2 linked regions of the Microbaculum marinisediminis genome follow. The protein of the gene in region 1 interacts with the protein of each later gene in a pairwise test. Links are inferred from orthologs where the notes say so. Each region holds a gene or a part of one and is shown on either strand. Other genes may lie near its edges.

Evidence for each region.
Region 2: the proteins of cysE (region 1) and cysK interact in binary tests that used the Escherichia coli proteins (3 or more experiments, as listed by UniProt). The link is inferred for Microbaculum marinisediminis from one-to-one orthologs.

Annotation. Positions count from the first base shown.
Region 1 is NZ_JALIDZ010000005.1:443,172-446,251, forward strand. The notes cover bases 92-2,852. They hold cysE (serine O-acetyltransferase), read left to right. Parts: upstream 92-934; coding sequence 935-1,771; downstream 1,772-2,852. Other genes in these bases: MUB46_RS13670 (alpha/beta fold hydrolase), read left to right, coding at 92-632; MUB46_RS13680 (DUF3126 family protein), read left to right, coding at 1,844-2,053; MUB46_RS13685 (hypothetical protein), read right to left, coding at 2,313-2,852. In the rest of the region: more of MUB46_RS13670, read left to right, coding at 1-91; more of MUB46_RS13685, read right to left, coding at 2,853-3,005.
Region 2 is NZ_JALIDZ010000004.1:156,717-159,994, forward strand. The notes cover bases 1-2,959. They hold cysK (cysteine synthase A), read left to right. Parts: upstream 1-967; coding sequence 968-1,951; downstream 1,952-2,959. Other genes in these bases: coaBC (bifunctional phosphopantothenoylcysteine decarboxylase/phosphopantothenate--cysteine ligase CoaBC), read left to right, coding at 1-305; dut (dUTP diphosphatase), read left to right, coding at 307-753; MUB46_RS09615 (DUF2259 domain-containing protein), read left to right, coding at 2,079-2,819; moeB (molybdopterin-synthase adenylyltransferase MoeB), read left to right, coding at 2,846-2,959. Outside these bases: more of moeB, read left to right, coding at 2,960-3,278.

The sequences.
Region 1 (3,080 bases):
CCGACGATGCCGGCGCCGTGTTCCGTCAGGTCGGCGAGCGATACGGGACGGCCCCGGTGGCGATCGGCGCCTCGCTGGGCGGCCTGAGCTCGCTGCTGGTCGCGGGCGAGGCCAGCGCCCCGCCGATGGCGGCGCTGGTGCTCGTCGACGTGACGCCGCGGATGGACCGGAACGGCGTCGCCGGAATTCTCCAGTTCATGGGCGCGCGCATGGAGGCCGGATTCGGCACCCTGGAGGAGGCTGCCGACGCGGTGGCCGAGTACCTGCCGCACCGGCCGCGGCCGCGCTCGCTGGATGGGCTGCGGAAGAACCTGCGCCTCGACCCGGACGGACGCTACCGCTGGCACTGGGACCCGCGCTTCCTGTCCGGTCCCAGGCCGGTGTCGGGCGGGGGCGAAGGTGACCAGGACGCCCTGATCGCGGCCGCGTCGCGGATCGCCGTTCCCACGCTGCTGGTGCGCGGCCGGATGAGCGAGCTGGTCGGCGAGGAGCATGCCAAGGAGTTCCTCTCGCTGGTGCCGCACGCCGCCTATGCCGACGTCAGCGGCGCCGGGCACATGGTGGCCGGCGACCGCAACGATATCTTCGCCCGGGCCGTCCTGGATTTCCTCGATCGGCTGGAAGCGGCCTGAAATCGGTTGAAATCGGGGTTGGCGGAGGCCGGATTCCCGAGTCGGAAGAATCGCTTGGCGGCATCCGGTGAGACGTCGATTCATCGTCTTAAGAGTCTGATTCAGCGAATGAATGTTCTGAATCAACAAATCCGCCGGTGCCTCTGTCCGGGTTGTCGTTTGACGGGTTTTCCAGACCCCGCGCTCGGCACGGGGCACCTATTCGTTGACGATCGCACTCTTCCTTTTTTAGTAACCCGCAACACATATGCTAGGTTAGCGATATAAACAGCAGGGGCCGTCGAAGGCCCGCGGAGGTGGCCATGGTTAGCGGATCACAGAGGCTCGAGCGCAAACTGCCGATCGCCACGTGCGATCCGGTGTGGCAGCGCATCCGCGAGGAAGCCGGAGAGATCCTGGAGCGCGAGCCGGCACTCGCCGCCTTCGTCCTGGAAACGGTGCTCAATCACGATACGCTGGAAGAGGCGGTGTCGTTCCGCGTCGCCTCCAGGCTCGACCACAACGCGCTCGGCAGCCAGTTCATCGCCCATGAGTTCCGCGAGGCGCTGAAGGACCAGCCGGGCATCGGCGAGGCCTTCCGGGCCGATCTCGCCGCCGTCTACGAACGCGATCCAGCCTGCCACCGCTACATAGAGCCGCTGCTCTACTTCAAGGGCTTCCACGCGCTGCAGGCCTATCGGCTGGGCCACTGGCTGTGGACGACCGGCCGCCAGGACTATGCCGCCTATCTGCAGAGCCGGGTATCGTCGGCGTTCAGCATCGACATCCATCCCGGTGCCCGGATCGGGCGCGGCATCTTCATCGACCATGCCCACTCGATCGTCATCGGCGAGACCGCCGTCGTGGAGGACGCCGTGTCGATGCTGCACGACGTCACGCTCGGCGGCACCGGCAAGGAGTCCGGCGACCGCCATCCGAAGGTGCGCTTCGGCGTGCTGATCGGGGCAGGGGCCAAGATCCTCGGCAATATCGAGGTGGGCGCGTGCTCGCGTGTGGCCGCGGGCTCCGTGGTTCTCAAGGATGTGCCGCCGAAATCGACGGTTGCCGGCGTGCCGGCAAAGGTCGTCGGCAAGGCGGGGTGCTCGGAACCGGCACTGTCGATGGATCAGATGATCGACGGGCGCGGCGACAACGGTTAGAACGCAGGCGTCGAGCGTCGGCGGAGTCGCCGCCGGCACACCAATCCTGACAAGACCAAAAAGGGGTACCTCTTGGAACCAAGAGAAATCACCAAGCTAGAGGCGTATCTGCAGAAGACGTTCAAGCTTCCGGCGATCCAGGTGAAAGCACGCCCGCAGAAGGATGATTCCGCCGAGGTCTACATCGGCGACGAATTCATCGGGGTGATCTTCCGCGACGACGAGGACGAAGACCTCTCGTATAATTTCCAGATGGCAATCCTGGATTTCGATCTCGCCTGACCGGGCCATTTCGGCCGGGTAACCGCCGGACAAGAGCCTTTCGTGGTCGGATCGGATCAGGTCCGTTCGCGATACGGGAGGCGATCCGGCGAGACCAGCGGCGCTGACTATCGGCGGCGCTGGATATCGGCGGCACGCGATGCCGTCGATGCCAACCGTCCGCGGCGCGTAAGCCTTTCGGACAATCACGCCGGATAATTACTTCGGACATTCACGCCGGACAGGCGCGTCTACCGGGTCCTGGCGTGCAGGACCGTCTCTATCCCCGCATGAAGGACGCGACCGTGTCACGCATGGCCGCGTCGATGGCCCGCCAGCGCGACAGAAGGTGGCGGCGGAACCGGTAGATCACCTCGATTCCGTTATCGGTCCGGAATTCCACTGTGCAGCTTGCGGGCACGCCGCCGCCCTCCGGGGCGCAGCGCGCGGCAAACGACCTGGACGGGTCGCCGGCGGTGTACAGGATTTCGCCGTCGTAGCCGTGGCCTTCTGCGAAGGACGTGGCGATCAGACCGTTCGGACCGCTGGCCGGCGGATAGGTCAGCAGCCGCGAATAGACGAGGCGCAGGCGCTCCTCCGGCGACAGCAAGCCGTTGGAGGGCCGCAGCGTGGCGTAGAGGATCGTCGAGCGGTCGTCATTGTTGCGGAACGATTCGGCGCGCAGTTCCGACAGGCCCTCCATCGTCGGCCAGTGCATCCGCAATTCCAGCTCGGACACGCTGCCGCGCGCGAACGGATGGTTGCGGATCATGTTGCGCGGCACGGTGAGCGCGACCGGACCGACCGAGAGCGCGATCGGGGTCGGGTCGATTTCCGTGTCCCATCCGCCGACCAGGGTGTCGTAGGTCGTCAGCGCGAGCCGGCCGAGAACCAGCACGGCCACGAAACTCAACGCATAGAGAAGCGCGGTAAGCGGTACCCGCGGGTCCCGGCGCATGACGAGGTGATGCATCGACCAATCCTGACGCGACGTGCCTGCGACGTCCGACATGAGACCAAGAAAGCCATTAACATGGTTAATGTTCCG
Region 2 (3,278 bases), on another replicon or contig:
TCGAGAACCCGGATATCCTGCGGACCCTCGCGCAGCACCACACGTTGCGGCCGACGCTGGTCGTCGGGTTCGCGGCGGAGACCGAGACGGTGGTCGACCACGCCAGGGCGAAGCTCGAGCGCAAGGGCTGCGACCTGATCGTCGCCAACGACGTCTCGCACGCCACCGGCATCATGGGCGGCGACCACAATACGGTGCATCTGGTCTCGCCGGCCGACGTGGAGAGCTGGGAAGACATGCCGAAAACCGAAGTCGCCGCGCGGCTCGTCGCGCGCATCGCCGAGATCCTGAAGGCGCACCGCTAGAATGACCGTCACCGTCCGTATCAAGCGCCTGGCGCACGGCGCCGATCTTCCACTACCCGCCTACGAGACAGACGGCGCCGCCGGCCTCGACCTGCGCGCGGCGATCGCGACGCCGATGATCCTGGCACCCGGCGGCCGCGCCCTGGTGCCGACAGGGCTCGTCTTCGAACTGCCCGGCGGCCACGAGGGGCAGGTCAGGCCGCGGTCCGGGCTTGCCGCGAAGCACGGCGTCACCGTGCTCAACACACCCGGCACGATCGACAGCGACTATCGCGGCGAAGTGAAGGTGATCCTGATCAATCTCGGCGCCGAGCCGTTCGCGATAGAGTCGGGCAGCCGCATCGCCCAGCTTGTTGTCGCGCCGGTGACCCGTGCGATGCTGGTGGAAGCCGATGCCTTGAGCGACAGCGCCCGCGGCGAAGGCGGCTTCGGCTCGACGGGACGCTGATCCGGGCAGGAATGCGTTTTCGCCGAAGGCGCAATCGGCCGGCCGTCGAGAATTGGTTTTCTCTGAATCGTTCGTTTTCTAGGACTGCATTCCGCAGTACCGGTCAAATTGGAATGCGCAGGGCCTCGCGGGGAGACTGTGGGGCGACTACGTTGAGGACCGGTCCAACGAGTAAGCGGCGGCAGCCGCATCAAGACGCCAACGGAGCACATTCATGAGCCAGGCCACCGCCCCCAAGCAGGACCTCGACCGCCAGCCCGGTCGCGGCCGCATCTACGACTCCATCACCGACACCATCGGCGACACCCCGCTGGTACGGCTGGACAAGCTGGCCAAGGCGAAGGGCGTAAAGGCCAACCTGCTGGCGAAGCTCGAATTCTTCAACCCGATCGCCAGCGTCAAGGACCGTATCGGCGTCTCGATGGTCGATGCGCTTGAGGCCGAGGGCAAGATCGACAAGGACACCGTGCTGATCGAGCCGACCTCCGGCAACACCGGCATCGCGCTCGCCTTCGTCGCGGCCGCGCGCGGCTACCGGCTGATCCTGGTGATGCCCGAGACGATGTCGATCGAGCGGCGCAAGATGTTCGCCTTCCTCGGCGCCGAACTGGAGCTGACCGAAGGGCCGAAAGGCATGAAGGGCGCGATCGCGCGTGCCGAGGAGTTGCACAAGGAGATTCCCAATTCGGTGATCCCGCAGCAGTTCCAGAATCCCGCGAACCCGGCGATCCACCGCAAGACGACGGCCGAGGAGATCTGGAACGATACCAACGGCGAGATCGACGTGTTCGTTTCCGGCATCGGCACCGGCGGCACCATCACCGGCGTCGGCCAGGTGTTGAAGCCGCGCAAGCCGGACCTGCACATCGTCGCCGTCGAGCCCGAGGCGAGCCCCGTCCTGTCCGGCGGCGAGCCCGGCCCGCACAAGATCCAGGGCATCGGCGCGGGCTTCATCCCCGACGTCCTCGACCGCGACGTGATCGACGAGGTCGTCCAGGTTTCGAACGAGGAAGCCGTCGAGACCGCGCGCGAAGTCGCCCGGACCGAAGGCATTCCGGTCGGGATCTCGTCGGGCGCCGCCGTCGCCGCAGCACTCAAGGTGGCCTCACGCCCGGAAATGGACGGCAAGAACGTGGTGATCATCATCCCGTCGTTCGCCGAGCGATACCTCTCGACGGTGCTGTTCGAGGACCTCTGATTCGAGCATTCCGCGAACCCGTTCGCCGGCGGCAACCCCGCATTGCCGCCGGCGGATGGAATACTTGGTTCGACGGTTTTTTTGGCCTATCGTTTTCGCCAGGGACGGAGGCGAAGGAGGCTGCGCCATGAGTTCGAGCGCGCGAATTGGCCTTGTTCTGGCGCTACTGTCCAGTGTCGTTACGGCTGAGGCCGGCGACATCTCGGAGCATCGCATCCTCGGTTTCTCGCCCAACGGCAGTGTCTTCGCGTTCGAGGAATTCGGGGTTCAGGATGGCTCCGGCTTCCCCTATGCCAATATCTACGTCGTCGATACGAATACGGATTCCTGGGTGCCGGGATCGCCGGTGCGCGTGCGCATCGACGAGGAGACGGCACCGCTCTCGATGGCGCGCGCGCAGGCCCGTCAGCAGGCCGCGCCGATACTCGAACAGTTCGCGGTGGAAGACCGGGCGCTGACGCTTGCCGCCAATCCGCTCGGCGAACTGGGCGCCGATCCGGTCAGCGTCGATTTCGGCCAGCCGTTTCCCGCCAACCCGCTTCGCGACATCGACCGGCGCTACAATGCCAGCCTCGATATCTATGATGCCGAGACTCCCGGCGAGGCCTGCGAGACCTATATCGGCGACAAACCGAAGGGCTTTCGCCTGACGCTCAGGAACCTCGCGACCGGCGTCGAGACGGTGCTGCACGAAGACGTGCAGATCCCGCAATCGCGCGGCTGCCCGATCACCTACCGGATCGACGCGGTGACCGTGCCCGACGGCTACCCGGCGGATAAGGTCGCCGTCGTCATGAGCATATTCCAGCCGGGCTTCGAGGGACCGCAGCGCCGGTTTCTTGCCGTCACCGGAGACCTGCCGCGATAGACAGTTCAGGAGGCCAATCCCAGCCGATGCTCGTGCCGACGAAACTCAGTGATGAAGAACTGGAGCGCTATGCGCGGCACATCGTGCTTGCCGAGATCGGCGGGCCGGGCCAGCAGAAGCTGAAGCGTGCGCGCGTCCTGATCATCGGCGCCGGCGGCCTCGGGGCACCGCTCCTGCTGTATCTCGCCGCCGCCGGCGTCGGCACGCTGGGCATCGTCGACGACGACACGGTGGCCCTGTCGAACCTGCAGCGGCAGGTGATCCACGACACGGACGCGATCGGAGCAGCCAAGGTCGACAGCGCGGCGGCGGCGATCAAGCGCATCAACCCGCATGTCGAGGTGGAGACCTACCCGCTCAGGATCACGCCCGACAACGCACCGGGGCTCGTCTGCGGTTTCGACATCGTTGCCGACGGATCCGACAATTTCGCCACGCGGTATGCGGCGGCGGATGCCT